2 regions of the Streptomyces sp. NPDC013317 genome follow, and region 2 is predicted to be linked to the other one. Evidence: riboswitches for the same ligand, from Rfam matches in the RefSeq annotation. Region 2 holds a riboswitch; the other holds the start of a gene.
The links. Region 2 has a riboswitch for glycine ahead of gcvP (aminomethyl-transferring glycine dehydrogenase). Riboswitches for the same ligand answer to the same signal wherever they lie in the genome.
Positions count from the first base shown of each region.

Region 1: another riboswitch for glycine. It lies ahead of gcvT (glycine cleavage system aminomethyltransferase GcvT); the one in region 2 lies ahead of gcvP (aminomethyl-transferring glycine dehydrogenase).

Region 1 is NZ_JBVHDX010000002.1:250,880-266,498, reverse strand. It holds gene ACZ3IJ_RS05960 (polysaccharide deacetylase family protein) at 1-138, shown strand, start outside; gene ACZ3IJ_RS05955 (YVTN family beta-propeller repeat protein) at 138-1,325, shown strand; gene ACZ3IJ_RS05950 (GNAT family N-acetyltransferase) at 1,357-1,995, opposite strand; gene ACZ3IJ_RS05945 (EF-hand domain-containing protein) at 2,100-2,315, shown strand; gene ACZ3IJ_RS05940 (hydrophobic protein) at 2,376-2,531, opposite strand; gene ACZ3IJ_RS05935 (L-serine ammonia-lyase) at 2,681-4,051, opposite strand; gene glyA (serine hydroxymethyltransferase) at 4,204-5,463, opposite strand; gene gcvH (glycine cleavage system protein GcvH) at 5,484-5,864, opposite strand; gene gcvT (glycine cleavage system aminomethyltransferase GcvT) at 5,942-7,069, opposite strand; glycine riboswitch at 7,229-7,331, opposite strand; gene ACZ3IJ_RS05915 (AAA family ATPase) at 7,471-8,142, shown strand; gene ACZ3IJ_RS05910 (enhanced serine sensitivity protein SseB) at 8,234-8,974, shown strand; gene ACZ3IJ_RS05905 (enhanced serine sensitivity protein SseB C-terminal domain-containing protein) at 9,015-9,803, shown strand; gene ACZ3IJ_RS05900 (ABC transporter permease) at 10,114-11,118, shown strand; gene ACZ3IJ_RS05895 (ABC transporter substrate-binding protein) at 11,247-13,013, shown strand; gene ACZ3IJ_RS05890 (ABC transporter permease) at 13,139-14,137, shown strand; gene ACZ3IJ_RS05885 (ABC transporter ATP-binding protein) at 14,134-15,255, shown strand; gene ACZ3IJ_RS05880 (ABC transporter ATP-binding protein) at 15,252-15,619, shown strand, end outside.
Region 2 is NZ_JBVHDX010000011.1:261,448-277,066, forward strand. It holds gene ACZ3IJ_RS27175 (glutamate-cysteine ligase family protein) at 1-1,285, opposite strand, end outside; gene ACZ3IJ_RS27180 (hypothetical protein) at 1,764-2,363, shown strand; gene ACZ3IJ_RS27185 (DUF5999 family protein) at 2,692-2,898, shown strand; gene gcvP (aminomethyl-transferring glycine dehydrogenase) at 3,000-5,885, opposite strand; glycine riboswitch at 5,947-6,064, opposite strand; glycine riboswitch at 6,065-6,163, opposite strand; gene ACZ3IJ_RS27195 (PRC-barrel domain-containing protein) at 6,278-6,646, shown strand; gene ACZ3IJ_RS27200 (DNA polymerase IV) at 7,119-8,525, opposite strand; gene ACZ3IJ_RS27205 (MerR family transcriptional regulator) at 8,644-9,291, opposite strand; gene ACZ3IJ_RS27210 (bifunctional nuclease family protein) at 9,472-9,945, opposite strand; gene ftsR (transcriptional regulator FtsR) at 9,999-10,742, opposite strand; gene ACZ3IJ_RS27220 (FHA domain-containing protein) at 10,771-11,688, opposite strand; gene ACZ3IJ_RS27225 (DUF881 domain-containing protein) at 11,771-12,613, opposite strand; gene ACZ3IJ_RS27230 (small basic family protein) at 12,619-12,951, opposite strand; gene ACZ3IJ_RS27235 (DUF881 domain-containing protein) at 12,948-13,877, opposite strand; gene ACZ3IJ_RS27240 (sugar phosphate nucleotidyltransferase) at 13,979-15,619, opposite strand, start outside.

The DNA.
Region 1 (15,619 bases), on a different contig from region 2:
ACCGGACAGATCCGGGGCGGATCCGTGGTGAGCCTGCACCTCGGCTACGCGGACACCCTCGCCGCGCTGCCGCCTCTCCTCGCCGACCTCGACCGCCGCGGCCTGCGCGCGGTGACGACCACGGAGCTGCTGACCTGATGCCGCCACTCACCACGCGTACGAAGAGCCTCCTCGCCGCCGCCCTGCTCACCGCGCTCGCCGGATGCGGCATCGCCGACGAGGCGCCCGAACCCCGGGGCGGTGCCAAGAAGGAGGCCGCCGCCGTTCCCGCCCCGCCGAAGAAGGCCGCCCCGGCCGGACTGCCCGGCATGCCGCCGGTCCTCGACCCGGACGACATCTACGCGGCGGACCGGCCCGGCAGGCTCTCGCCCGTCGTCAAGGACTTCCCGTCCCGGGTCTACGTGCCCAACACCAACTCCAACACGGTCTCGGTCATCGACCCGGCGACGTACAAGGTCATCGAGACCATCCCGGTCGGCATCCAGCCCCAGCACGTCGTCCCGTCCTGGGACCTGAAGACCCTCTGGGTCAACAACAACCGCGGCCACACGCTCACCCCGATCGACCCGGCCACCGGCGTCGCGGGCAAGCCGGTCGAGGTCCACGACCCGTACAACCTGTACTTCACGCCCGACGGGAAGTACGCCGTCGTCATGGCCTCCCTCGACCGCGAGCTGGTCTTCCGCGACCCGCACACCATGGAGCGGAAGAAGTCCGTCCCGGTCTCCTGCTACGGCGTCAACCACGCCGACTTCTCCGCGGACGGCCGGTACTTCGTCGTCTCCTGCGAGTTCTCCGGCGAGCTCCTGAAGGTCGACACGGCGAAGATGGAGGTCATCGGCCAGCAGAAGCTGCCCCTCCAGGGCGCCATGCCGCAGGACGTGAAGATCTCCCCGGACGGCAAGACCTTCTACATCGCCGACATGATGGCCCACGGCATGTGGGTCCTGGACGGCGAGAAGTTCACCACGCCACAGCTGATGCCGACCGGCAAGGGCGCCCACGGCCTCTACATCTCCCGCGACTCCAAGGAGATGTACATCCCCAACCGCGGTGAGGGATCCGTCTCGGTCTTCGACTTCGGCCAGAACAAGCTGACCAAGAAGTGGCGCCTGCCGAACGGCGGCTCACCGGACATGGGCGGGGTCTCCGCCGACGGCAAGGTGCTGTGGCTGTCCGGCCGTTACCACTCCGAGGTGTACGCGATCGACACCACGACCGGCGAGCAGCTGGCCCGCATCCCGGTCGGCGGCGGCCCCCACGGCCTCGCCGTCTACCCCCAGCCCGGCCGCTACTCCCTCGGCCACACGGGCGTCTTCCGCTGATCCCCGCGCGCCGGAGGGGGCCCGGTGGTGATCAGTCCGCCGTCAGAAGGGCCTCGGAGGCCACCGGGCGGTACCCCGCCGCCTGGAAGACGCGGACACTGCGGGCGTTGCCGGGGGACTGCTGCGCCCACACCACGTCGCCCGGCGTCAGATGCCGGGCGGCGAGGGCCAGCGCCCGGCCGATCCCGCGGTGCCTGACGCCCTCGTCGACCTCGATGGCCGCCTCCCAGCGGCCGGCCACGCCGCGCCCCAGGATCACCACCCCGCCGTCTGCGGCCCACACCCGCACGTCGTCGCGGAACTTCAGCGCCCGCGCCACCCGGGGGTGCTCCGGGTCCTCGATCTCCCGCAGCGCCAGCTCCGGCTCCCCGGGCAGCGCCGGGGCGACCGTCAGCAGGTCGATGGTGTTCATCCGCCGGCCCGTGTGCCGCATCAGGGCGAGCAGGAAGCCCGGGTTCATCGAGGCGGCCAGCGGGTCACTGGAGGTGGCCGCCAGCTCGGCCCGTACCCAGGCGGGATCCGCGTCCGTGAAGACGACCGAGTGCGCGGTGAAGGCGAGGACGCCGGCGTCCCGGTCGTTCGGCGGCGGGACGACGGTCGTCGTACCGTCCGGCGGCGGGAACTGCCCCCGCGCCGCAGCCGCCAGGATCCGTGCCACCTCGTCGCTCATACCCCCATGATCTCCCACGTTCCGCCATGGCCCGGCGGCCGGACCCGGCGGACCGCCCGATAATCTTTCCCCCGACATCGAAGCATCGAGAAGGGGCGGAATCAGTGGCGGACATCGAGTCGGCACGCACGGCGTTCGAGCGGTTCGACGTGGACGGGGACGGTCTCATCACGGCCGCCGAGTACAAGAGCGTCATGGCTCAGCTGGGTGACTTCAACGTCACCGAGACGGTCGCCGAGGCGCTCATCAAGCAGCGTGACGACAACGGCGACGGCAAGCTGTCCTGGGACGAGTTCTGGGCGCACCTCAACAAGGCCTGACCCACCGGAAGCGGGACGGGCGGCGAACGACTCGCCGCCCGTCCGGTCCGCCGGTGAACCTCACCAGCGATACCAACGCGCCCCGCTGCTGCGCATGAAGAACCCGAGCACCCACAGCACCAGCACGGCGATGGCGATGAACCAGAGCACGTCGGCCGCGAACCCTGCTCCGAAGAGAATCAGGATCAGGGCCAACACGATGAGCAGCGGGACCATGGCGACACCTCCGTGGTAGTGAGTCCCCCAGCGAGTGCCCACGATGCTCCGCCCCATGCCTGCCCTTGCCGACGCGGGCGTCCGGCGAGGGCCCGGGCCGACGCCGCGGCCGGCTCCGAGACTCCCGATCACGCCGGCGGCCCGAGGGCTCAGCACTCGATGATGTTCACCGCCAGACCGCCGCGGGCGGTCTCCTTGTACTTGACCGACATGTCCGCGCCGGTCTCCTTCATCGTCTTGATGACCTTGTCGAGCGAGACCATGTGGCTGCCGTCGCCCCGCAGGGCCATCTTCGCCGCCGTGACCGCCTTCACCGCCGCCATGCCGTTGCGCTCGATGCACGGGATCTGGACCAGGCCGCCGACCGGGTCGCAGGTGAGGCCGAGGTTGTGCTCCATGCCGATCTCGGCCGCGTTCTCGACCTGCTCCGGGCTGCCGCCCATGACCTCGGCGAGCGCGCCCGCCGCCATCGAGCAGGCCGAGCCGACCTCGCCCTGGCAGCCCACCTCGGCGCCGGAGATCGAGGCGTTCTCCTTGAAGAGCATGCCGACCGCGCCGGCCGCGAGGAGGAAGCGGACCACGCCGTCCTCGTCCGCTCCGGGCACGAAGTTCATGTAGTAGTGCAGGACCGCCGGGATGATGCCCGCCGCGCCGTTCGTCGGGGCGGTGACCACGCGGCCGCCCGCCGCGTTCTCCTCGTTCACGGCCATCGCGTAGAGCGTGATCCACTCCATCGCCAGCGACGCCGGGTCGCCCTCGGAGCGCAGCTTGCGGGCCGTGTTCGCGGCGCGGCGGCGGACCTTCAGACCGCCGGGCAGGATGCCCTCGCGGGACATGCCGCGCGAGACGCAGGCCTGCATGACCCGCCAGATCTCCAGCAGGCCCGCCCGGATCTCGTCCTCGGTGCGCCAGGCCTTCTCGTTCTCCAGCATGAGCGCGGAGATCGACAGGCCGGTCTCCTTCGCCAGGCGCAGCAGCTCGTCACCGGTGCGGAAGGGGTACTTCAGGACCGTGTCGTCCGGGACGATCGGGCTCTCCCCCTCGACCGCGTCCTCGTCCACGACGAAGCCGCCGCCGACCGAGTAGTACGTCTTCTCCAGGACGAGCGCGCCCTCCGCGTCGTACGCGAAGATCGTCATGCCGTTGGCGTGGTACGGCAGCGCCTTGCGGCGGTGCAGGATCAGGTCCTCGTCGAAGTCGAAGGGGATCTCGTGCGCCCCGAGCAGGTTGATCCGGCCGCTCGACTTGATCCGCTCGACCTCGTCGTCCGCCGACTCGACGTCGACCGTGCGCGGAGAGTTGCCCTCCAGGCCCAGCAGGACCGCCTTCGGCGTGCCGTGGCCGTGGCCGGTCGCGCCCAGCGAGCCGTACAGCTCGGCCCGTATCGACGCGGTGTGGGCGAGGAGGCCCTCGTTCTTCAGCCGGCGGGCGAACATCCTGGCCGCCCGCATAGGCCCCACCGTGTGGGAGCTGGACGGGCCGATGCCGATCGAGAACAGGTCGAAGACCGAGATGGCCACGGGGAACTCCTTGTGGGGGGCTAGACGCCGTTGTCTGCCGGGGTGGTGCAGAACAGCAGGAAAAAGGGGGTGGGGCACCGCGCTCACTGTCCAGTGTGCGCGGTGCCCCGGAAGTTTCGTACGGACGAGCTCTGGAACTAAAGCGTACGAAATTACTTCAGGCCGGGGTACAGCGGGTGCTTCTGCGCGAGTGCGGTCACCCGGGCCTTCAGCGCGTCGGCGTCGAAGCCGGGCTTCAGGGCCTCCGCGATGATGTCGGCCACCTCACGGAAGTCCTCGGCGTCGAAGCCGCGGGTCGCGAGCGCCGGCGTACCGATGCGCAGACCCGAGGTCACCATCGGCGGACGCGGGTCGTTCGGGATCGCGTTCCGGTTGACGGTGATGCCGAGCTCGTGCAGCCGGTCCTCGGCCGCCTGGCCGTCCAGCTCGGAGTTGCGCAGGTCCACCAGGACCAGGTGCACGTCCGTACCGCCGGACAGGACCGAGACGCCGTGCGCGGTGACGTCCTCCTGGACCAGGCGCTCGGCGAGGATCCGGGCGCCGTCCAGCGTGCGCTGCTGGCGCTCCTTGAACTCCTCCGAGGCCGCGATCTTGAAGGAGACGGCCTTGGCCGCGATCACGTGCTCCAGCGGGCCGCCCTGGAAGCCGGGGAAGACCGAGGAGTTCATCTTCTTGGCGAACGCCTGCTTCGCCAGGATGACACCGCCGCGCGGGCCGCCGAGGGTCTTGTGCGTGGTGGAGGTCACCACGTCCGCGTACTCGACCGGGTTCGGGTGCAGGCCGGCCGCGACCAGACCCGCGAAGTGGGCCATGTCGACCCAGAGGAACGCCTCGACCTCGTCGGCGATCCGGCGGAACTCGGCGAAGTCCAGCTGACGCGGGTAGGCGGACCAGCCCGCGATGATCACCTTGGGGCGGTGCTCCTTGGCCAGCCGCTCGACCTCGGCCATGTCGACCAGGCCGGCGTCGTCGACGTGGTAAGCGACCACGTTGAACTGCTTGCCGGAGAAGTTCAGGCGCATGCCGTGGGTCAGGTGACCGCCGTGGGCCAGGTCCAGACCGAGGATCGTGTCGCCGGGCTGGGCCATCGCGAAGAGCGCGGCCTGGTTCGCGGACGCGCCGGAGTGCGGCTGGACGTTCGCGTACTCGGCGCCGAACAGGTCCTTGATCCGGTCGATGGCGATCTGCTCGGCCACGTCGACGTGCTCACAGCCGCCGTAGTAGCGGCGGCCCGGGTAGCCCTCGGCGTACTTGTTGGTGAGGACCGAACCCTGGGCCTCCATGACCGACAGCGGAGCGAAGTTCTCCGAGGCGATCATCTCGAGGGTGGACTGCTGGCGGTGGAGCTCGGCGTCGACCGTGGCGGCGACTTCCGGGTCCAGCTCGTGGAGAGGGGTGTTCAGCACAGACATGAATCGATCCCTAAGGGGTCTCAGTTCCCGGCGGAGAACTCGGCGTACGCGTCGGCGGTCAGCAGGTCGTCCGGCTCTCCGGTGACGCGCACCTTGAACAGCCAGCCACCCTCGAACGGAGCGGTGTTCACCAGCGACGGGTCGTCCACCACGTCCTGGTTGGCCGCCACGACCTCACCGGTGACCGGGGAGTACAGGTCGCTGACGGACTTGGTCGACTCCAGCTCGCCGCAGGTCTCGCCCGCGGTCACCGTGTCGCCGACCTCCGGGAGCTGGGCGTAGACGACGTCACCGAGCGCGTTGGCCGCGAACTCCGTGATGCCGACCGTCGCGACGCCGTCCTCGGCGGCCGACAGCCACTCGTGCTCCTTGGTGTAGCGCAGCTGCTGGGGGTTGCTCATGACCTGATTCTCCTGGATCGGACGAGTGCTGATGAACGTGGGTCTTGCGGGGTGAGACGCCGGACGAGACGGATGCGTCACTTCTGGCGCTTGTAGAAGGGCAGCGCCACGACCTCGTACGGCTCGTGGGTGCCGCGGATGTCCACACCTACACCCTGCGTGCCGGGCTCGGCGTGCGCCGCGTCCACGTACGCCATGGCGATCGGCTTACCGAGGGTGGGCGACGGGGCACCGGAGGTGACCTCGCCCACGACCTGGCCGTCCGCGACGACGGAGAAGCCGGCCCGCGGGACGCGGCGGCCCTCGGCGATCAGGCCGACCAGCTTGCGCGGCGGCGCGGTCTCGGCGCGCTCGGCGGCCTTCTCCAGCGCCTCACGGCCGACGAAGCGACCCTCGTTGGTCGTCTTCTCGAACTTCACGACCCGCCCCAGGCCCGCGTCGAACGGAGTGAGCGAGGTCGTCAGCTCGTGCCCGTACAGCGGCATGCCCGCCTCCAGGCGGAGCGTGTCACGGCAGGAGAGGCCGCACGGGATCAGGCCGACCGGGGCTCCGGCCTCGGTCAGCGCCTTCCAGACGCCCTCGGCGTGCTCCGGCTTCAGGAACAGCTCGAAGCCGTCCTCGCCGGTGTAGCCGGTGCGGGCGATCAGCGCGGGGACCCCGGCGACCGTGCCCGGGAGGCCGGCGTAGTACTTCAGACCGTCCAGGTCGGCGTCGGTGAGCGACTTCAGGATGCCGGGGGACTCCGGGCCCTGGACGGCGAGCAGGGCGTACGCGTCCCGGTCGTCGCGCACCTCGGCGTCGAAGCCGGCCGCGCGCCCGGTCAGCGCGTCGAGGACGATCTGCGCGTTGGAGGCGTTGGCGACGACCATGTACTCCGTCTCGCCGAGGCGGTACACGATCAGGTCGTCGAGGATGCCGCCGTCCTCCTGGCAGATCATCGTGTAGCGGGCGCGGCCCACGCCGACGGTGGAGATGTTGCCGACGAGGGCGAAGTCGAGGAGCTCGACGGCCTGCGGGCCGGTGACCGTGATCTCGCCCATGTGGGAGAGGTCGAAGAGGCCCGCCTTGGTGCGGACGGCGTTGTGCTCGTCACGCTCGCTGCCGTAGCGCAGCGGCATGTCCCAGCCGGCGAAGTCGGTCATGGTCGCGCCCAGGGACCGATGCAGGGCATCGAGGGCGGTCAGACGGGGGGCAGACGTGCTCATGGGTGGCTCCCGGGTCCCAAGGGCGGAAAACATGACGGGCGAGGACGTCCTCCCCATCTGTCATGGAACCTGAGAGGTTCACCGAGGGCATCTCGTCTCCGAGAGTTCGGCTTGCACCTTGGGTGGGAACGCCTGGGGCGTCCCGCTTTTCAGATCTGCCTCATCCACGCGGTACGGGGCCTGAGAGATTCAAGGGAGGGTCTTGCTCCTTCGGCGCCCGGGGCCCACCGTGGTGGTTCCGGGACTCTCCCGCGCGGATTCGAGCGGCCGGTATGCGGTTGTGTGCGCTTGGCGCGCACATCATTGCATGCGGTGTCCGATCGGCAAATCGCTTGTGCCTCATTACCCCTTCTTTACACTTTGTGGGCAGGGGTCTCCGGGACCCGACAGGGGGAGAAAAGATGACGTTCCAGCACAGCGGCGCATACGCGACGGGCACGGGCATACCGGCCCAGCGCGCCCGCGCCAGGACGCGAAGGCGCCGCTTCGCCGCGCCCCTGCTGCGGGACCTGCGCGAGCGCGGCGGCCGGGGTCCCCGGACGCTCGCCTTCGCCGCGGGCGACCTCGTGGTCGTCTCCGGGCTGCCCGGAAGCGGCAAGTCGACCCTGATGCGGCGCGCGGCCCAGGGTCTGGGCATCGACTCCCAGGACGCCCGCGAGCGCTGGGAGGCCCGGCTGCCCGGTTTCCTGCCGTACGCGGTCTACCGCCCCCTGGCCCGGATCGCCCACTACGCCGGGCTGTGGCGGGCGCTGCGCTCCGGACGGAGCGTCGTCGTCCACGACTGCGGCACCCAGTCCTGGGTGCGGAACTGGCTGGCCCGCGAGGCCCGCCGCCGCGGCCGCGCCCTGCACCTGATCCTGCTCGACGTCACCCCCGACACCGCCCGCGAGGGACAGCGCGAGCGCGGCCGCGGGGTCTCCGGGTACGCCTTCGCCCGCCACCGCCGGGCCGTCGGCCGGATGATCGGCTCCGTCGAGTCGGGCCGCCTGCCCCGCGGCTGCGCCTCGGCGACCCTGCTCGACCGGGACGCCGCGGGCGCTCTGCGCACGATCGCCTTCCGCGCCGCCCACTGAGTACTTTTGGCCACGACGACATCAGGGCGGCGTTAGGGTTCTGCCCCGAGGGCGTCGTGACCAGGGCGCGCGAGAAGGGGATACGGGAACCGTGGACGTTACGTGGCCGGGCAACGAGCTCGAAGAGGTCCTCGCGGCCTCGCTCGGCAACGCCTCCGCCGGAGGCCGGCTCGTGGAGGTGCTCGGCCGGAGCCCCGTCTGGGTGCCGCTGCCCAACGGCGGCAGCCCCGAGAGCCGGGACCTCGACCTGCCCACGCTGGAGATCGACGGACTCCCGTACGTCCCCGTCTTCAGCTCCGAGCAGCAGTTCCTCGCCTGCGTCGGCAGCCACATGTCCTTCACCGTCGCGCCCGCCCGTGAATTCGCCCGCGGTCTGCCACCGCAGCTCGGTATCGCCGTGAACCCCGGAGGCACCGTCGGCGCCCCGCTGCCGCCGCCCGCCGTCGCCGAGCTCTGCCGTGTCGGACGCACCCCGCTGGACGGCCCCGCGAGCGGTGGCCGGGTCCGGCTGTTCGAGCCCGACTGGCAGGACGACCCCGTCGACTTCCTCTCCGCCGCGGCCGCCGAGTTCGAGGCCACCGGTGTCGTGGTCTCCGCCCGCCGCGCCCTGGCCAGCGTGGAGGGCACCGAGCCGGCCCTCTTCGTCGGCGTGGAGCTCGTCGCCTGGGACGGCGTCGACCGGAACGCCCCGCTCGACGCCCTCGGCCGCGCGCTCGGCCGGGTCGAGGTCGCCTGGCCCGTCAACCTGATCCTGCTCGACGTCGCGCAGGACCCGGTGGGCGACTGGATGCTGGAGCGGGTGCGCCCCTTCTATCAGCGGGCCTCCCTGTAATTAAGCTGGTGCGGTGGACGGAAGAGGGGCGGGAACCAGGGTGAGCGCGTCAGGCACCGCTGCGGCCGGACAGGTCGAGCACATGCTGCGCCAGGTGGCACCCGGACGCTACGACGCGTACGAGCAGCTGCTGCACGCCCTCGCCGACGGCAGCGTCTGGATGCTGCTGTGGCAGGGCACCCCCGGCGCGCCCGAGGCCCAGTACGGGAACATGGAGGTCGACGGCTTCGGGTACGCCCCGTGCGTCACCTCCGCCCAGGAGCTCGCCGCCTCCGGCTGGAACCGCGCGCACGAGGTCGTCACCGGCCGGGAGATCGCCCGCGCTCTCTACCCCGACCGCTGGGGGATCTGGCTCAATCCGCACGAGACGGGCGGAGGCGTCGGCATCCCCTGGACCGACCTCCGCCGGATCGCCACCGGTCTCGACCGGATGCCCGCCGGACCGCTGCGGCTCTCGGAACCCGCGCTGGAAATCCCCCAGTTCTATGCCCTTCTGACCCAGAACGCCCATCGCACCCCTGCCGTCAGGGCGCTGCGCCGTGCCTGGGTGCAGCCCTCGGTGGGATCTCCGTACCTCGCCATCGGTCTCGACCTGTACGACACCTCCGCCGCCTCCGTCGAGTCGGTACGGGCGATGATGCGCCAGTCGATCTCCGGCGTACCCGACGGGCTGCCCGTCTCGACGGTCGCGATGTCCGATGCGTACGACCCCGTCGCGATGTGGCTGCGGGCCAACGCGCGGCCGTTCTACGACCGTGACGCGCACGCCGCCCCCGCGCCGCACACGCCCGGCTACGGCTACCCTCCGGCCGCACCCCGCGCGTACTGATACGCCCCTTCCGTCACCCCAATCGGCGCATGTATCCCAGGGGTTGGGCTACATGTCCGTTCTGACCGAATAGCGGGCGAGATGGTCCGCTGACGTGATCTCAGCGTCCGGATAACGGAAGGCAACGAACCGCATCACGGTTGAGCAAACATTCATCGTGAGGTCTGGCGGGTGATCGCGAACCCATTGAAGACTCCCCGGAACACCGGGCGTTCGGCCTCCTGGCCGCTGTCCCGCAGTTGTTCCACCAAGCCGCTACCCGCGGCGGGCAAGGGCCGGCTACCGGCGGCCGAGAGGGGTCCTGACCACGATGACGGCACCACTGCACGAGACGAGCGTGGTCGACGCGACCACCGCCGTCGACGCCGTGCCCGACGCGCCGCCGGGCAAGACGATCGAGGGGCGCTCCCCCTGGCAGATCGCCTGGATGCGGCTGAAGCGGGACAAGATCGCCCTCGCGGGCGGCGCGATCGTGCTGTTCCTGATCCTGGTCGCCGTCTGCGCACCGCTCATCGTGGGTCTCCTCGGCCACCCGCCGGACGAGTTCCACGAGGACCAGATCGACCCGCTCTTCGGCACCCCGATCGGCTCCTACGGCGGGATCACCTCCGACTTCCTGCTCGGAGTCGAGCCGGTCAACGGCCGTGACGTCTTCAGCCGCATCGTCTACGGCGCCCGCATCTCCCTGCTCGTCGCCTTCCTCGCGGCGGTCTTCGCCGTCGTCCTCGGCACGATCCTCGGCATCGTCGCGGGCTACTTCGGCGGCTGGGTCGACGCGGCGCTCAGCCGTGTCATGGACGTCATGCTCGCCTTCCCCCAGCTGCTCTTCACCATCGCCCTGGTCTCCGTGCTCCCCAACGAGCTCTTCGGGATCGAGGGTTCGGGCGTCCGCATCGGTGCCCTGGTGATCGTGATCGGCTTCTTCGGCTGGCCGTACGTCGGCCGGATCGTCCGCGGCCAGACCCTCTCGCTGCGTGAGCGCGAGTACGTGGAGGCCGCCCGCAGCCTGGGCGCCGGCCGGCTCTACATCCTGCGCCGGGAGCTGCTCCCCAACCTGATCGCCCCGATCACGGTCTACGCGACCCTCATGATCCCCACCAACATCCTCACCGAGGCCGCGCTCAGCTTCCTCGGCGCGGGAGTGAAGCCTCCCACCGCTTCCTGGGGGCAGATGCTGTCGAAGGCCGTCAACACCTATGAGGCGGATCCGCTGTTCATGGTGTTCCCCGGCCTCGCGATCTTCATCACCGTTCTGGCGTTCAACCTCTTCGGCGACGGCGTGCGTGACGCGCTCGACCCGAAGGGTGCCCGCTGAGCACCCGCTCGGCACCCACCAGACCGCCCGCACGCCCGTACGACCCCGCCCCTGCCGCTGGTGACAGGAGGCAGTCAAGACCGGCGGACCGCTTCGACGGCCGCCACTATTCCGGAGGTTGCGAGACCATGACTCTGAACAGCTCTTCGCGGCGCAGAATCGCCGCCGGTGCGCTGCTCGCCGCGGCCACGATGGTCGTCACCACCGCCTGTGGCGGCGGCAGCGGCGACGGCGACAAGGGCAAGGCCGGCGCGGCCGGCTTCAACGCCGCCGTGAACAAGGTCGCCAACGCCTCCGACAAGAAGGGCGGCGAGCTGAAGTTCATCGGCTCGCAGGAGGCCGACTCGTGGGACCCGCAGCGCGGCTACTACGGCTTCGTGTGGGACTTCGCGCGCTACTACACGCGTCAGCTGGTCACCTTCAAGGCCGAGCCGGGCGCCGCCTCCACCGAGCTGGTCCCCGACCTCGCCACCGACGCCGGCAAGGTCTCGCCCGACGGCCTCACCTACACCTTCACGCTGAAGGACGGGGTGACCTGGGAGGACGGCAAGCCGATCACCTCCAAGGACATCAAGTACGGCATCGAGCGCATCTGGGCCCAGGACGTCATCTCCGGCGGTCCGATCTACCTCCAGCAGGTCCTCGACCCCAAGGGCGAGTACAAGGGTCCCTACAAGGACACCTCCGCGGACAAGCTCGGCCTGAAGGCGATCGAGACGCCGGACGACAAGACCATCATCTTCAAGCTGCCGGTCGCCAACGGTGACTTCCTGCAGATGCTGGCCATGCCCGCCGCCTCCCCGGTCCGCCAGGACAAGGACACCAAGGCCAAGTACGGCCTGAAGCCCTTCTCCTCCGGCCCGTACAAGTGGCAGGAGTACACCCCCAACAAGTCGATGCTGCTCGTCCGCAACGACAAGTGGGACGCCAAGACGGACACCGTCCGCAAGGCCCTGCCGGACAAGATCAGCGTCACGTTCACCACGAACGCCGACGACATGGACAACCGTCTCATCGAGGGCGAGTACGACCTCGACCTCAACGCCACCGGCGTCGGCGCGGCGGCCCGTGCCAAGGTGCTCCAGCAGCACAAGGAGAACGCGGACAACCCGCAGACCGGCTTCATCCGCTACGCGGTCTTCCCGCAGACGGTCATCGACAACGTCGAGTGCCGCAAGGCGATCATCTACGCGGCCGACTCCAAGTCCCTCCAGACCGCCCGTGGCGGCCCGCAGGCCGGTGGCGACATCGCCGCCAACATGCTGCCGCCGGCGATCAAGGGTGCCGACCCGAAGGCCGACCCGTACGGCAAGCTGGCCGGCAAGGCGGACGTCGCGAAGGCCAAGGAGGCGCTGCAGAAGTGCGGTAAGCCGAACGGCTTCAAGACCACCATCGCGGTCCGCAACAACAAGCCGATCGAGATCGCCACCGCCGAGTCCCTCCAGCAGTCGCTGAAGGCCGTCGGCATCGACGCCCAGATCGACCAGTTCGACGGCGCCCAGACCTCCGGCATCATCGGTTCGCCGAAGGTGGTCAAGGAGAAGGGCTACGGCATCATCATCATGGGCTGGGGCGCCGACTTCCCGTCGGGCCAGGGCTTCCTGCAGCCGCTGGTCGACGGCCGCTTCATCCTGCAGAGCGGTAACAACAACTTCTCGGAGCTGAACGACCCGGCCGTCAACGGCCTGTTCGACCAGGCGCTGAAGGAGACCGACCCGGCCAAGGCCGGCGAGCTCTACAAGCAGATCAACACCAAGGTCTCCGAGGCCGCGGTCTACCTGCCCTTCACGCACGAGAAGAACATCATCTGGCGCTCCTCGCGACTGACCAACGTCTACACGGCCGACGCCTACAACGGCCGCTACGACTACGCGTCGCTCGGCGTCATGAAGTAAGTCCAGAGTCAATCCACCCGCTCCAACGGCGCACCACCCGCCGCTAGGTCCGAAGGGCAGGTGATGGCCGCTCACGGTGGCCGGGGATCCCGACCGGGATCCCCGGCCACCGGACGGCCGACCGCATGCTTGCATATCTCGTTCGACGGCTCTTCGCCGTCGCAGTGATGCTGATGGTCGTCACCCTGGTGACGCTCAGCATCTTCTTCCTCATCCCCAAGCTGACCGGCAGCGACCCTGCCGCGATGTTCGTCGGCAAGCAGGCGGATCCGGCTTCCATCGAGGGCGTCCGCCAGAAGCTGGGCCTGGACGAGCCGATCCTGGTGCAGTTCTGGCACTTCGTCTCCGGAATCTTCGTCGGCCGGGACTACACCGGCGGCGGCGACACCATCCACTGCGCGGCGCCCTGCTTCGGCTACTCGTTCCGTACGGAACAGGACGTCTGGACCCTGCTCGTCGACCGGATCCCGGTCACGATCTCCATGGTCATCGGCGCGGCCCTGCTGTGGCTCGTGATGGGCGTGGCCACCGGCGTGCTCTCCGCGCTCAAGCGCGGCACGGCCGTCGACCGCGCGGCCATGATCACCGCCCTGGCCGGTGTCTCGCTCCCGATCTACTTCACCGCCATGCTGGTGATGTTCCTCTTCCGCACCCAGCTGGGCTGGCTGGACGCGAAGTACGTGCCGATCAGCGACTCGTTCGGCAGCTGGTTCGGCGGCCTGCTTCTGCCGTGGATCACGCTCGCCTTCCTGTACGCGGCGATGTACGCGCGGCTCACCCGCGCCACCATGCTGGAGGTCCTCGGCGAGGACTACATCCGTACGGCACGGGCCAAGGGTCTCCAGGAGCGGGTCGTGCTCGGCAAGCACGCCATGCGCTCCACGATGACCCCCATCCTGACCATCTTCGGCATGGACCTCGGCGCCCTCATGGGCGGCGCCGTCCTGACCGAGACCGCGTTCAACCTGCCGGGCCTCGGAAACGCGGCCTTCAAGGCGGTCAGCGACCGCGACCTGCCGCTGATCCTGGCGGTCACGCTCATCACCGCGGCCGCCGTCGTCATCGCCAACCTCGTGGTGGACCTTCTGTACGCGGTGATCGACCCCCGAGTGAGGCTCGCATGACGGACAAGCTGACCAAGACCGGCGCGGCCCTGGGAGAACCGGTCGCGTCCGGGAACGCCCCGTCCGACGCCTTCCTCGACGTCCGCGACCTGAAGATCCACTTCCCGACCGACGACGGTCTGGTCAAGTCCGTCGACGGGCTCTCCTTCCAGCTGGAGAAGGGCAAGACCCTCGGCATCGTGGGCGAGTCCGGCTCCGGCAAGTCGGTGACCTCGCTCGGCATCATGGGTCTGCACACCGTCGGCCAGTACGGCCGTCAGAAGGCGCGGATCTCCGGAGAGATCTGGCTCAACGGCCGGGAGCTGCTCTCGGCCGACCCGGAGGACGTGCGCCGGCTGCGCGGCCGCGACATGGCGATGATCTTCCAGGACCCGCTCTCCGCGATGCACCCGTACTACACCGTCGGCGCGCAGATCGTGGAGGCGTACCGGGTCCACCACCCGGTCGACAAGAAGACCGCGAAGAAGCGGGCCGTCGAACTCCTCGACCGGGTCGGCATCCCCGAGCCGGCCAAGCGCTTCTCGAACTACCCGCACGAGTTCTCCGGCGGTATGCGCCAGCGCGCGATGATCGCGATGGCGCTGGTCAACAACCCCGAACTGCTCATCGCGGACGAGCCGACCACCGCGCTCGACGTGACGGTCCAGGCGCAGATCCTCGACCTGATCCGGGACCTGCAGAAGGAGTTCGGCTCCGCGGTCGTCATCATCACGCACGACCTGGGCGTCGTCGCCGAGGTCGCCGACGACATCCTGGTGATGTACGGCGGCCGGTGCGTGGAGCGCGGGCCGGCCGAGGCGGTCTTCTACGAGCCTCAGCACCCCTACACCTGGGGCCTGCTCGGCTCGATGCCGCGGATCGACCGCGACCAGACCGAGCGGCTCATCCCGGTGAAGGGCAACCCGCCCAGCCTGATCAACGTGCCCAGCGGCTGTGCCTTCAACCCGCGATGCCCGTACGCGGATGTGCCCAAGGGCGGCATCACGCGCACCGAGCGCCCCGAGCTGCGGCTCGCGCCGACGGGCGGCGAGCACGCCGACCGTCACTACTCCGCCTGCCACATGTCGACGGAGGAGCGGACCCGGATCTGGACCGAAGAGATTGCGCCGAAGCTGTGAGCGACAACAAGAGCACTGAGCCCCTGCTCAAGGTCAACGGCCTGGTGAAGCACTTCCCGATCAAGAAGGGGCTGCTGCAGCGCCAGGTCGGGGCGGTCAAGGCGGTCGACGGCATCGACTTCGAGGTGTACCCGGGGGAGACCCTCGGCGTCGTCGGCGAGTCGGGCTGCGGCAAGTCGACGATGGGCCGGCTGATCACGCGGCTGCTCGAACCGACGGGCGGCACGGTCGAGTTCGAGGGTGTGGACGTCTCGCACCTCGGTGTGGCCAAGATGCGTCCGCTGCGCCGTGACATCCAGATGATCTTCCAGGACCCGTACGGCTCGCTGAACCCCCGGCACACGGTCGGCACGATCGTCTCGGC
Region 2 (15,619 bases):
GCCAGGCGTCGAGCCCGGCCGCGGCCAGCGGCAGGAGCTCGTCGAGGACGAGGCGTACCGCCGGGACGGTCGCCACGCCGCCGGAGCGGCCCGGTCGCGGCCAGCGGAGTTCCGCCTCGATGCCGTGGCGGCAGGCGGTGTCGAAGTTCGCGGCGGCGTCCTCGAAGGGCAGCCGCTTCCAGATCGGCCGGGAGTCCTCGGCCAGCGCCCGTACCAGTCCGTAGTAGAAGGCCGCGTTGGCGACGACGTCGGTGACCGTCGGACCGGCCGGCAGCACCCGGTTCTCCACGCGCAGATGCGGAACGCCGTCGACCCAGCCGTAGACCGGCCGGTTCCAGCGGTAGACCGTGCCGTTGTGCAACACGAGTTCCTGCAGCCGCGGGACCCCGCCCTGATCGAGGACGAGGAGCGGGTCCTCCTCGTCGCATATCGGCAGCAGGGCCGGGAAGTACCGCAGGTTCTCCTCGAAGAGGTCGTAGACGGAGTCCACCCACCGCTCCCCGAACCAGGTCCTCGGCCGCACCCCCTGCGCCTGGAGCTCGGGCGGCCGGGTGTCCGTGGCCTGGGTGAAGAGCGGGGGCCTGGACTCGCGCCACAGCTCCCGGCCGAAGAGGAAGGGCGAGTTGGCGCCTACGGCGATCTGGACCGCCGCCACGGCCTGGGCCGCGTTCCACACGGCGGCGAACCGGGCGGGCGTGACCTGGAGGTGCAGTTGTACGGAGGTGCACGCCGCTTCCGGCACGATCGACGTGGCCGTGCAGGCGAGCTCCTCGACACCGTGGATGTCGAGCGTGAAGTCCTCGCCGCGGGCGGCGACGATCTGGTCGTTGAGCAGGGTGTACCGGTCGACGGACGAGATGTTCTCGGAGACGAGGTCGTCCTGCGCGAGCGTGGGCAGAATTCCGATCATGAGCACGCCCGCGTCGAGTTCACGGGCCTTGCGGTCGGCATATCCGAGGCCGGTCGTGAGTTCCTCCGCGAGCCGGTCGAAAACGCGGCCTCCGAGTCGGTGCGGAGCGATGTTCACTTCGAGGTTGAACATTCCCAGTTCCGTCTGGAAATCCGTGCTGGCGATCCGCTCGAGGACCGCGCCATTCACCATCCTCGGCATGCCGTCGGCGCCCGCGAGATTGAGTTCGATCTCCAGGCCCATCAGATTGCGCGGCCGGTCGAACCTCTTCTCCGCCAGGAGCCTCGCCAGCCCCGCCAGGCACTGTTGGAGCTTCCTGCGGTATCTCTGCCGATCGGACAGGTCGAACCCGTCTGCCACGACCTTCTCCCCCATGGAAGCTTCCCTCCCGATCGGGCGGCCACGGCGACGGCCGCGCGTGTCACGGACGATGATGCCCACCCGATTGATCCATAACGCCTGCGGGCCGCCTTCGTTGAACGATAGGCTGGGTCACGCAATCACCCGGCACGTCCCGAGGGCAACCGCAAAGGACATATTCCGCGGCCATATTCAACGAAAGCGTGGGGTCGATTACCGGCCGTCCGCATCGGTGAAGTCCTCGCAGGCAGACGACCCGCACGCGTCACAAATACGATGAATCGCCTCCGCGTTAAGGCCGGATGACGCCTTGTCGGCAATATCGGCGACCGCTAGAGGAAACAACGCGTGAACACGTCTCGTATAAACTCCGCGAACGAGGCAGAGTGTTGGCGCCCGGCCATGGCTTCATGGCCCCCTCGGCCCGGCAGCCCACAGCGCCGTCGTACCTGCCCACGCGTCACCGTGTCTCCTGAGTGAGAGGCGACCCATCATGCTCCGACCTTCACCGGCCCCTGCGCCGGCCCTGCGCAGTGTCCTCGCGGCCCTCGGTTCCCCCACCGCCGTCCGCGAGGCGCGAACTCCCGCTCTGCGAGCGGCCCAAGGGCCACTGAGCCCAGAGGCACCCCTGCCCCTCCACGTCCTCGACGTACGGGATCAGGTCGTCCCGTCGGGGCAGGCACCGCGTACGCGACTGGCCGGCTGGCGCTTCCTGATCCGGGGCACCGACCGGGCGGTGGCCGCCGCCGACACCATGCTCACCCCCGACGGCTGGTCGTTCTCGCACTTCTTCGAGGGTCCGTACGTCACAGCGACCGAACGCGCCCTGCTCCAGGCCGAGTCGCTGCCCACGGTGTACCAGCCGCGACTGCTCTCCGTACCCGAGCTGTACATGCTGACGCTCTGGCTGCACGGCGACACGGACGCCGACGGAGCGACGTCCTCGCCCGACCCGGCGGACCTGCTCGTCCCGCTCGCCCCGGCACCGCCCGGCATCGCGGCCCACCGGCCGCACCGGGTCGCCGACCTGCTGCCCGTCCTCACCCTGCGACTGGCTCCCCCACCGCTGTTCGGCACCCCGGCGCCGGCCTGAACCACCTCTTCCGAGATATGTCACGCCCCGCGGCCCCGACCGGGCCGCGGGGCGTCCTGGTGTCCGAACGACTCCCTCGAACACCCCGCCCCGGACGGACTAGCCCACTGGGGCTACCCCGAACCACCCGAAGAGACCGCCCGGTTGCGTTGAACCGCCCGCGCGGGTGATACGTCTTCATGCAGTAGGAAGAGCTGCCGTGAAATACCTGCGGATCGCCTTCCGTAGCGGAACACTGGACCAACCGAACCGACAACGGGGGGCGGCCATGAGCACCGCATCGAGCCGCAGGACGACAGAGACCACGACGCAGCGAAAGAACCCATCCATGTGCCAGCACCAACCTGCCTGTCCCACCGCCGACTCCGCCGACCGGGAGGCGGCCCGTCCGACGGCGCACCACCCGGAGCAGGGCTGGAGCCTGCTGTGCAACGGGGTCCTGCTCTTCGAGGACACCGGTGAACTGCTGCCGGACGGCCAGATCATCGCCCCGCACCGCCCGCTGACGGCGGGCCGGGTGACGACCGCCGCCTGACTCCGGGGCGCGTCGGGCACGACACGTACGAGGGAACACGCAAGGGCCGGCCCGGAGAGAACTCTCCGAACCGGCCCTGACTCATGTCCGCGCCGCGGGTCCTACTGGTCGTACTCGTCCAGCGGGGGGCAGGAGCAGACGAGGTTGCGGTCGCCGAACGCGCCGTCGATGCGGCGGACCGGCGGCCAGTACTTGTCCGCGGCCGAGACACCGGCCGGGAAGACCGCCTCGTCACGGGTGTACGGGTGGTTCCACTCGCCACCGAGCGCGGCGGCCGTGTGCGGGGCGTTCGCCAGCGGGTTGTCCCCGGCCGGCCACTCGCCCGACGCGACCTTCTCGATCTCGCCTCGGATCGCGATCATCGTGTCGCAGAAGCGGTCGAGCTCGGTCAGGTCCTCGGACTCGGTCGGCTCGATCATCAGGGTGCCGGCCACCGGGAACGACATCGTCGGCGCGTGGAAGCCGTAGTCGATCAGGCGCTTGGCGATGTCGTCGACGCTGACACCGGTCGCCTTGGAGATCGGACGAAGGTCGACGATGCACTCGTGGGCGACGAGTCCGGCCGGACCCGTGTAGAGCACCGGGTAGTGCGGCTCCAGGCGCTTGGCGATGTAGTTCGCCGCGAGGACGGCCACCTGCGTGGCGCGCTTGAGACCCTCGCCACCCATCAGACGCACGTACGACCAGGAGATCGGCAGGATGCCCGCGGAGCCCCACGGAGCGGCGGAGATCGGGCCGACGCCCGTCTCGGGGCCCGCGGTCGGCTGCAGCGGGTGGTTCGGGAGGTACGGCGCGAGGTGCGCGCGCACACCGACCGGGCCGACGCCCGGGCCGCCGCCGCCGTGCGGGATGCAGAAGGTCTTGTGCAGGTTCAGGTGCGAGACGTCGCCGCCGAACTTGCCCGGCTTGGCCAGACCGACCAGCGCGTTGAGGTTGGCGCCGTCGACGTAGACCTGGCCGCCCGCGTCGTGGACCTCGGCGCAGATGTCGGCGACGTGCTCCTCGAACACACCGTGCGTGGACGGGTAGGTGATCATCAGCACGGACAGCTCGTCGCGGTACTGCTCGATCTTGGCGCGCAGGTCCGCGACGTCGACCTCGCCGTCGTCGGCGGTCTTGACGACGACGACCTTCATGCCGGCCATGACCGCGGAAGCGGCGTTGGTGCCGTGCGCGGAGGACGGGATGAGGCAGACGGTGCGCTGCTCGTCGCCGTTGGCGCGGTGGTAGGCGCGGACGGCCAGCAGACCGGCCAGCTCGCCCTGAGAACCGGCGTTGGGCTGGATCGACACCTTGTCGTAGCCGGTGACCTCGGCGAGACGCTCCTCGAGCTCGGTGATGAGCGTGAGGTAGCCCTGCGCCTGCTCGACCGGGGCGAAGGGGTGGATCTGGCCGAACTCCGGCCAGGTCACGGGCTCCATCTCGGTGGTCGCGTTCAGCTTCATGGTGCAGGAGCCGAGCGGGATCATGCCGCGGTCGAGCGCGTAGTCACGGTCGGCGAGCTTGCGCAGGTAGCGCAGCATCGACGTCTCGGAGCGGTGCGCGTGGAAGACCGGGTGGGTGAGGTACGCGTCGGAGCGGAGCACCCCGGCGGGCAGCGCGTCCTCCGTGGCGGCGTCCAGGGCCTCGATGTCGGCGGCGACGCCGAAGGCGCTCCACACGGCGTCGAGCTGGGCGCGGCCGGTGGTCTCGTCGCAGGAGACCGAGACGTGGTCGGCGTCGACGAGGTACAGGTTGACGCCGGCCTCACGGGCGGCGGCGACGGCCTCGGCGGCCTTGCCGGGCACCCGGACGGTGACGGTGTCGAAGAAGCTTCCGTGGACGACGTCGACGCCGCCGGCCTTCAGGCCCGCGGCGAGGATGGCCGCGTACCGGTGGGTGCGCTGCGCGATGCCCTTGAGGCCGTCGGGGCCGTGGTAGACGGCGTACATGCCGGCCATGACGGCGAGCAGCACCTGCGCGGTGCAGATGTTGCTGGTGGCCTTCTCACGGCGGATGTGCTGCTCGCGGGTCTGCAGCGCCAGTCGGTAGGCCCTGTTGCCGTCGGCGTCGACGGAGACGCCGACGAGGCGGCCGGGCAGCGAGCGGGCGTGCTTGTCCTGGACGGCCATGTAGCCGGCGTGCGGGCCGCCGAAGCCCATCGGTACGCCGAAGCGCTGCGTGGTGCCGACGGCGATGTCCGCGCCGAGCGCGCCGGGCGAGGTGAGCAGCGTCAGCGCGAGCAGGTCGGCGGCGACGGTGACGATCGCGCCGAGCTCGTGGGCCGCGTCGATGAGCGGCTTGATGTCGCGCACGGCACCGGAGGCGCCGGGGTACTGGAGGAGCACGCCGAAGACGCCGCGCTCGGCGACCTCGGCGGGGATGCCCTCGGACAGGTCGGCGACGACGACCTCGACACCGGTCGGCTCGGCGCGCGTCTCGATGACCGCGATGGTCTGCGGCAGGGTGTCGGCGTCGATGAGGAAGACGCCGTTCTTGACCTTGCCGACACGGCGGGAGAGCGCCATGGCCTCGGCGGCCGCGGTGCTCTCGTCGAGGAGGGAGGCGCCGGAGGTGGGCAGACCGGTGAGGTCGGCGACCATCGTCTGGAAGTTGAGGAGCGCCTCCAGGCGGCCCTGCGAGATCTCCGGCTGGTAGGGCGTGTACGCCGTGTACCAGGCCGGGTTCTCCATGACGTTGCGGAGGATCACCGGCGGGGTGAAGGTGCCGTAGTAGCCCAGGCCGATCATCGGGGCGAGGACCTGGTTGCGGTCGGCGAGCTCACGCAGCTCCGCGAGGACCTCGGCCTCGGTGCGGGCGGCGGGCAGACCGAGCGCCTCGGCGTTCTTGATCACGTCGGGCACGGCGGCGGCCGTGAGCTCGTCGAGGGAGCCGTAGCCGACCTGCGCGAGCATCTTGGCCCGTGCTTCGGCGTCGGGCCCGATGTGCCGCTGCTCGAACGGAATGCCCTGTTCGAGCTCGGAGAGCGGAATGCGGTGGGCGGACATGTACGGAGGCCTCCTGGTCGTCACGACCTGCGAGGGGCACCACGGCGCGGGTACCCGGACGGCCTCCCCCTCTGTCATCTCAACCTGAGAGCTTCACCGGCATGCCGAAGGGGCGCGCCGGTTTTCACCGTCGGTGAGAGCGAATGCCGTCGGACTTCCGCTCTGCTTTCCAGAGTGACCTCGCCCGTGCGGTACAGGTGCCTGAGAGATTCCGGGGAGGATTTGCTCCTTCGGCGCCTCCGAAAGGTTTCTCCGGAGGACTCTCCCGCACGGTGTCGACAGCCACAGCCAGCCTACCAGCGCCGTTCCCGGACCAGTCGCTCAAGTGGCCGACATCCCAGATGTGCACTTTCGTAGTCCTTGTAGAGCAGTTGCGACCTGTTGGAGGGACCGTGCAGACCGACATCGATCCGCGCAGCCTGATCGGCCGCAAGGCGTACGACCGCAACGGACACAAGATCGGCACCGTGGACGAGGTGTACCTGGACGACGCGACGGGAGTCCCCGAGTGGGCGGCGGTCCGCACGGGACTCTTCAGCCGGGACGCGTTCGTCCCGCTGGAGCCGAGCGAACTGGTCGAGGACGGCCTCCACATCCCGTACGAACGCGCCCTGATCAAGGACGCCCCGGACTTCGGCGTGGGTCGCCACCTCTCCCCCGAGCAGGAACTCCAGCTCTACCGCCACTACAGCCTGGCCCTCCCGCCCCCGCCCCCGATGGATCGCGACTTCGGCCGCCTGGCAGGCCAGGAGGAGACCTGACCACCCCACGGCCGGCGCAGTACCTCCCGCGAAGACCGGCCCCTCCGCCAGCCACCTGCGGCCCCTGACGCAACCGGAGGCCGCCCCTGGCATGCTGGCGGCCGGCCACACGCCCTCCACCCGCCGACGGCGAGGCACCAGCCACTGGCAAGCCGGGCCCCTCTGCCAAGCCACGTGCAGGCCCCGAACGGGCCAGGAGGACGCCTGACGTCCCAGAGCCACGGCCGGACAAGCGCCCGGGGAGCCACACACCCTCCACCGCCGCCGACGGCGAGGCACCAGCCACTGGGAAGCCGGGCCCCTCTGCCACGCCAGCTACATACCCTGGCGGGCGCGGAGAAGACCTGACCACCCGCCCACTCCTGCCGACCGCGCGGCCACCACCCACAGGGAGACCCCCACCTCTGCCATGCCCTCTGCACGGGTGGTGCGGGTGGGAACGACAAGCCCGGCCGAAGGCCGGACGCACCCCCTAGGCGACCGCCGCCGCCCCTCCCTCCGGCCCCACCAGCGGCAACGGCTCCCCCGGCTCCAGCTCCGGATCGTCGACGAGAAACGTCCGTACCCGCCCCGGCGGCGACTGCGGCTCCTCGAAGCGCACGGTGACGCGCCCGACCCCGCTCCCCTGCACCCACCCGGCCCCGTACACCGCATGGCGTACGTCGTTCCCGGGTGCCCATCTCCGCTCGACGGTCTGCGGCTCCTCCGGCTCGGAGGCGGCCGCAGGCGCCGACATGTCCTCCACCGCGCCCTCCGGGCTTCCCGCACCCCCCGATCCCCCCGTATCCCCCGCTTCCTCCTCCCGCTCCGCCGCCTGGGCGAAGAGATCCTCCTGCGTGTAGTCGGCGAGGCCGCTCACCCCGACGCCGAGCAGCCGCACGCCGCCCGTGGTGTCCACGCCCTCCAGGAGCCGCCCGGCCGCCTCCCGCACCACGAGCGGGTCGTCCGTGGGCCCCCGCAACGTCTCCGAGCGCGTCAGCGTCGAGAAGTCGAACCGCCGGACCTTCAGCACGATCGTCCGGCCCGAGTGTCCCGACGCCCGCAGCCGCCCCACGCACCGATCGGCAAGCCGCTCCACCTCGGTCCTGATCCGCACCCGGTCATGCAGGTCCACGTCGAAGGTGTCCTCGACCGACACCGACTTCGCGTCCCTCTCGGCCACCACGGGCCGATCGTCGTGCCCCTGGGCCATTCGGTACAGGGAGGTCCCGTGCGCCCGCCCCAGCAGCCGTACGAGCTCGTCCTCGCCCGCTTCCACGAGGTCGGAGACCGTGGTCATCCCGGCCCGCCGCAGATGCTCCCCGGTGGCCGGGCCGACCCCCGGCAGGATCCGCACCGACTTCGGCCCCAGCAGCTCCCGCTCGGTCCCCGGCTCCATCAGCACCAGCCCGTCCGGCTTCGCCTCCTCGGAGGCGATCTTGGCGAGCATCTTCGACCCCGCGAGCCCCACGGACCCCGTCAGCCCCGTGGTGGCGAGAATGTCCCTGCGCAGCCGCTCACCGGCTTCCAGAGCGCTCGCGCGGTCGTCGGCCACTCCCCCGGCCTCCAGGTCCACGAAGGCCTCGTCCAGGCTCAGCGGCTCGACGAGCGGCGACAGCCGCCCGAGCAGCTCCATGACCTGCTCGCTGATCGAGCGGTAGAAGCCGAAGCGCGGCACAAGATAGGCCGCGTTGGGCGCCAGCCGCCGCGCCTGGGCCATCGGCATCGCGGAGTGCACGCCGAAGCGCCGGGCCTCGTACGAGGCGGTCGCCACAACCCCACGCGGGCCGAGACCACCCACGACCACAGGCTTTCCGCGCAGACTGGGCTTCGCCGCCTGCTCGGCGGCGGCGAAGAAGGCATCCATGTCGAGATGCAGGATCGTCGGCGCGGCTCTCACACGTCCGATGCTGCCCTACACCACTGACAATCGACCGCACGCACATACGGACGCGCCACAGCACGACGAACCAGCCAGACGCGCCACACAACGCGACGCGCCACAGCCCGGGGACCGCTCAGACCGCGCGATCCCGCCGCCGGCGCGCGAGCTCGTCGCCGGGGTTGTGACCGATCAGCGTCTCGCCGGTGTCGATCCGCTCCCCATGCAGCTGGGAGAGCGCCGCCTCCACATCGCGCCGAACCACGCCGACCGCGATCCCGAAGACGCCCTGACCGCCCTGGAGCAGGTCCACGACCTCGTCGGGCGATGAGCACTCGTAGACCGTGGCCCCGTCGCTCATCAGCGTCATCCGCTCCAGGTCGCGGAAGCCGCGGGTCCGCAGATGCTGGACGGCGGCCCGGATGTTCTGCAGCCCGACCCCGGTGTCCAGGAACCGCTTGACGATCTTGAGTACGACGACGTCATGGAAGCTGTACAGCCGCTGCGTCCCGGATCCGTACGCCGGCCGCACGCTCGGCTCGACGAGCCCGGTGCGTGCCCAGTAGTCCAGTTGGCGGTAGGTGATCCCCGCCGCCGCGCAGGCCGTCGGACCGCGGTATCCCACCGTGTCCGTCACCGCCGCCTCGTCGGAGACGACGTTCGGCGCCGCCCCCGCACCCGTGTCCGCCCCGAAGTCGCCCACACTGCCGTGAAGCGGATACGGACCGCTCTCCCCGGGCGCGCGCCCGAGGGAGCCCCCTGCCGTACCGTCGCCGCTGCTCATCACGCCGACCCTCCGTCCTTGACCTGCCCACACGAAGGTAGGCAGTCGCTCGGGGTGCGTCAACGATCGCCACACTCGGCACGCCGAGTGATAATCACCCTGAGAGTGGTTTCGCGTGCCCCTCTCCGGGGAAAGGCTATCCGAATGCCCTGACGGCACCCGGTGAACAGCGGCCGGACCTCACTGGCTGCTGGACCCGAAATCCTCGGGGGAGATCTGGTCGAGGAACTCGCGGAACTTCTCCACCTCGTCCTCCTGCTCGTCCGGAATCGCGATACCGGCGTCGTCCAGCACGCCGTCACTGCCGAAGATCGGCGTTCCGGTGCGCAGGGCCAGCGCTATGGCGTCGGACGGCCTGGCGCTCACCTCGACACCGCTGGCGAAGACCAGCTCCGCGTAGAAGACACCTTCACGGAGATCGGTGATGCGGACCTCGGTGAGCTCTTGGCCCACGGCTTCAAGGACGTCCTTGAAGAGGTCGTGCGTCAGCGGCCTGGCAGGGGCCATCCCCTGCTGGGCGAAGGCGATCGCGGTTGCCTCACCCGGTCCGATCCAGATGGGGAGGTACCGATCGCCTCCCACTTCACGCAGGAGCACGATCGGTTGGTTGGAGGGCATTTCCACCCGGACACCCACAACGTCGAGCTCGTTCACACAGCAACCCTAGGACGTGCCCGACCGGTTTGGGTAGTCGGGGCCCCGCAAGATCACTGCAAGCGAAGTCCGAGCGCGGTCTGGACCAGTGCCGCGTGGAGCCGTACGGAGAGCCCGGCGAGCTCCTTCGCGGTGGCCTCCGCATGGGCTCTGGTCTGCGGGTTACGGTGCCGGCGCAGGGGCGCCACCACCTGCTCGACCAGTCCGGCCTCCCGGTCGGCGGCCGCTTTGACCGCCCGGAGATGCCTCGGTTCCAGACCGAATCTCCCCAGATCCGCGACGAGCCGGGCGACGGTGACCGCCTCGGCGTCGTAGCCGCCCTCGGGTCCCGCGGCGATGAGTCCGTACGACTCCCACTCCGCGAGCTCCCCCTCGGTCACCTCGGCGGCGGCGAGCAGCTCGGCCCGCCCCACGCGCGCCGCGGTCGGACGGTCGCCCTCCGCCTCCCACGCCCCGTCGAGCAGGTCACGCTGGGGGCTGGGAGCGGGAAGCCTGATCTGCTCACCCCGGGCGAGGGCGTCGAGATGCTCCCGGATGACCTTCAGCGGAAGATAGTGATCGCGCTGCATCCGCAGGATCTGGGCGAGCCGCTCCACGTCCTGCGGGCTGAACTTCCGGTACCCGGAGGCCGTCCGCCGGGGCTCGACGAGCCCCTCGGCCTCCAGGAACCGGATCTTCGAGATGGTCACTTCGGGAAACTCGTCACGCAGCTGGTTCAGCACCGTCCCGATGCTGACCAGCCGGTCGCCCGCGGTGGCGGCGCCGTGACCGGCACCGCCCGTCGGTGTTCGCAGCATGGACCTTCCCTGAAGTTTCCCCGAGGCGTCACATGCCTCGCTGGCTCGAGTGGAAGACCAGCCGGTACTTGCCGATCTGCACCTCGTCGCCGTTGGACAGAACCGCCGAGTCGATCGGCTCCCGGTTGACGTACGTACCGTTGAGGCTGCCGACGTCGGCGACCGTGAAACTGCCGTCCTGCGCCCGCCGGAACTCCACATGGCGCCGCGACACGGTGAAGTCGTCGAGGAAGATGTCGCTCTGCGGGTGACGCCCGGCCGTGGTCAGCTCGCTGTCCAGCAGGAAGCGGCTGCCCGAGTTCGGGCCGCGGCGCACGACGAGGAGCGCCGATCCGGCCGGCAGCGCCTCGACGGCCGCCTGCGCCTCGGGCGACAGGGACGGCAGCGCCGTCTGGCCGGTGACCTCGGCGTCGTACGCCTCGAGGCCGGAGATCGAGATCGTCGACGTCGTCTCGGACGCGCGCTCCACAGGCGCCCCGCCCCGCAGCGGCGTGCCGCAGTGGGAGCAGAAACGGCTGTCCGCGGCATTGCGGTGACCGCACCTCGTACACACCGGCATGGACGCGTCCTCCTGCCGCGGCTGACCCGCGGAGGTCTGTGTCGCATACGGGTCGGGGGTGAACCCTCCACCCGTACCTGAGGTTGATGGTTCTCCGAAACCTATGCGCCCGGCACCGGCAGGGTCAACAGACGACGCGCCATGGTCGTCGACCTCGTCACGGAAGAGCGGGCGTTCGCCACCCTGCTCCTCGCTCTGGGCGTGGCGCGGCGCGCGGTGCTTGGCGTTGCCGCCGTCCTCGCGTGCGCTCTTGCCGAACAACTTCGCAAAAAAACTCACGGGCGATTCCCCTTGACCGAAACAGACCCGCCCGTGGGGCAGGACGAACCCTGAATGAACACACCTGCCGACCCGGACATCCTCACAACGTCCGTATCCACCCGACAGTTTCCACCACGCACCACGCTTGTGGTGCGGCGACCCCCCGCAACGTCTCCCCCTTGTCGCGCGACCGCCATGCGCCCCCGCCTCACTGCGAGGACGACTGAGCGTAGTCAGGCCGCTTCGCAGGTCGCAAGGCATCCACGACGATCTTCTGGGACCGGGCCACGGTCGCGGTGGCCTGCTCCTTCTCCAACGTCTGCACGACGCCACCAGGGATGTTGAGCGCGGGCTCAAGATCCTCGGGCTTGCCGATGACCTTGAAGACGTACGGAGCGGCCACCTTCGTTCCATCGATTTCTATGTCGGTGCCGCTACCCGTGAAGTAGCTGTCCGCGACGACTCGTACGTCGTTGACCTGAATCGCCTCGGCACCGGCCGCGCGCAGCTCCTGGATGGCGTCGAGCAGCATGTCCGACTCCACCGCCGCGGCCGCCCCGCGGACGGTCAGCGTGATGCCCGGGCCCTCCGCGGCGACGGTTCCGGCCAGGATGCCGAGCTGCTGCTCCTTCTCCTGGGTCTGCTTGCGCGCCTCCTCGGCCTGGTCGGAGCTGGACTCCAGCTCCGAGCGCTGGGTCTCCAGACGCGACGCCTCGTCCTCCAGCCGCTGGGTGCGGTCGTCGAGCTCGTCGAGGATGCGGACCAGGTCCTCCTGGCGCGCCCCGCGCAGCGCACTGTTGTCGCTGGTGGAGCGGACCTGGATGGCGAGACCGAGGCCGAGGACGAACAGCAGCACGGCGACGATCAGTTGGGCCCGGCTCACCCGCGGCGGCCAGAGCCCGGCCGCCAGCCGCTGGCGGCCGGTCAGCGGCTGCTCGTCGGCGGCGGGTGCGGAGGGGGCAGCGGCTGCCGAGGGGGTGGCCGGCTCCACAGGCGTCGGCCGGTCGTCGTCCGGGTTCTCCGAGGACTTGGGGTTGGTCGCGTCGCTCATCGGTGTCACGCCCGGAAGACGTGCCGCCGGATGGCGGCCGCGTTGGAGAAGATCCGGATGCCGAGCACGACGACGACACCGGTGGACAGCTGCGCGCCGACGCCCAGCTTGTCGCCGAGAAAGACGATCAGCGCGGCCACGACCACGTTCGAGAGGAAGGAGACCACGAAGACCTTGTCGACGAAGATCCCGTCGAGCATGGCCCTGAGGCCGCCGAAGACCGCGTCGAGGGCGGCGACCACGGCGATCGGAAGATAGGGCTCGACCACCGCCGGAACCTCGGGACGGACGAACAGTCCGACCACGACTCCCACGATCAGGCCCAGTACGGCGATCAAGATGTGCCCTTCCCTGTGTCGGCCGTGGCCCGCCCGGTGGGCTTGGTGACCCCGGCTCCCCTCGGCTCTGCTGTACGTACGATCAGGCTCGGCGCGGCCGGCAGACGCACATCGGCCTCCGCCGAGATGCTGGTGCGGATCCCGAAGTTCTCCTGCAGCGCGTGCAGGTACTGCCCGTCGGCGCTGTCCTGGAACGCGGTGGCCAAGCGCTGCCCGTCCCCCACCGCGAGCACCGTGTAGGGCGGCACGAGCGGCTTGTTGTCGACCAGTATGGCGTCACCGGCGGCCCGGATCGCCGAGAGCGACGTCAGCCGCTGACCGTTGATGGCGACCGCCTCGGCACCGGACTCCCACAGACCGTTGACGACCCTCTGCATGTCGCGGTCACGGACCCGGCCGGTGTCGGAGAACCCGCTGCTCTCGCGCGGACCCCCGCCACCCTCCTCGGTGTCCTTGGCGTCGTCGACCACGAGCTTCACGCCGGGGCCGTGCACCGGCGTCGCGCCGGAGAGCAGCGCCACCAGCTCGGCCTGGTCGCCACCGTGCTCCTCGAGCGCCTCGCGCTGCCGCTCACCGACCTCGGCACGGATCTTCTCGACGTCATGCTCCAGCTTCTCGGCCGCCGCGGTCTCCGCGTCGATCCGGTCGATCAGCTCCTGCCGCTCCTTGGCGACGACCGGCGCGGAGATCCGCGCCTCGGCGGCGCCCACGGTCACCACCGCGGCGGCGAGAACGAGGCCGGCCGCGAGCCCGAGCTTGGCCCGGAGCGTGCGGGGCAGACCACCGCCTTCCGCCTCACGCCGGGCCGATGCCTCGGCGTACCCGTCGTCGAGCGCATGGTCCATCACGTTGTTCAGCAGCGACATGGACGCGTCCGGGCGCGGGGGTGGTGTTCCTGTGCTCCGAACGGGGTGCTGCTGCGACATGCCGCACATCGTCGCACGTCGGCGCTGCTACCGCCGAATGGCCCCACCGGAGAGCCGGGCGGCGTCCGACGGACACCACCCGGCTCACCCGTCCCAGCGGTCTACTGACCTGCGCTGTCGACCACACCCGCCCACTCGTCGAGGAGCGCCTGCGCGGAGGCGTCGTCGGGCCCCTCGGCCCACAGATGGGTGACGGCCTCGGCCGGGTCCGGCAGCACCATGACCCAGCGTCCGTCGGCCTCCACGACCCGCACGCCGTCGGTGGTGTCCACCGACCGCTCGCCGGCCGCCTCCACCACACGGCGCATGACGAGCCCCTTCACGGCCCACGGCGTCGCGACGTCCCGCTTCAGGACGTGCGCCCGCGGGATACGGGCGTCGATCTGGCTCAGCGTGAGCTGGGTCCGCGCCACCAGACCGATGAGCCGTACGAAGGCGGCGGCACCGTCGAAGACGCTGGAGAACTCGGGAACGATGAACCCGCCCCTGCCGTCCCCACCGAAGATCGTGGTGTCCTCCCGCCCGACGCGGGTCAGATCGTCGGGTGAGGTCGTCGTCCACTCGACCTGCGTGCCGTGGTACGCGGCGACCTGCTCGGCGATCCGTGTGGTCGTCACGGGCAGCGCCACCCGCCCCGAACGCCGCTCGGCGGCCACGAGGTCGAGCATGACCAGAAGCGAACGGTCGTCCTCGATGATCCGGCCACGCTCGTCGACGAGCGACAGCCGCTCGCCCACCGGGTCGAACCGCACCCCGAACGCGGCACGCGCCGAGGCGACGATCTCCCCGAGCCGCACCAGCCCGGCCCGCCGGGTCTCCGCCGACTCCGTGGGCCGCGCCTCGTCGAGGCCCGGGTTGATCGTCAGCGCGTCCACCTGGAGGCGGCCGAGGAGGCTCGGCAGAACGAGCCCCGCACTGCCGTTGGAGGCGTCCACGACGACCTTCAGCCCGGCCTCGGCGACGCCAGAGGTGTCGACGTTCCGCAGCAGCGAGCCGGTGTACGAGTCGAAGACGCTCGCCGGGAAGGAGAGGTCGCCGATCTCGCCCGGGAAGGCCCGCCGGTACTCCTGACGTGCGAAGACCCGGTCCAGCTTGCGCTGCCCGGCCTGCGAGAGGTCCGCTCCCCGTTCGTCGAAGAACATGATGTCCACGGAGTCCGGGACACCGGGCGAGGTCCGCAGCATGATCCCGCCCGCGCTTCCTCGGGCGGTCTGTTGCCGTGCGACCGGCAGCGGTACGTTCTCCAGGTCGCGCACGTCGATGGCACTGGCCTGCAGCGCCGAGATCACGGCACGTTTCAGGGCGCGGGCGCCCCTGGAGTGATCACGCGCGGTGGTGACCGTGGAACCCTTCTTCAGCGTCGTCGCATACGCCCCCGCCAGCCTCACGGCCAGCTCGGGCGTGATCTCCACGTTCAGGATCCCGGAGACACCGCGCGCGCCGAAGAGATGCGCCTGGCCACGCGACTCCCAGATGACGGACGTGTTGACGAAGGCGCCGGCCTCGATGGTCTTGAAGGGGTAGACCCGTACGTTCCCCTGAACGATCGATTCTTCGCCCACGAGACACTCGTCGCCGATGACGGCGCCGTCCTCGATCCGGGCCGCCCGCATGACATCGGTGTTCTTGCCGATGACACAGCCGCGCAGATTGCTCTGCTGGCCGATGTAGACGTTGTCGTGGACGACGGCCTTGTGCAGGAACGCGCCGCTCTTCACGACCACGTTCGACCCGATGACGCT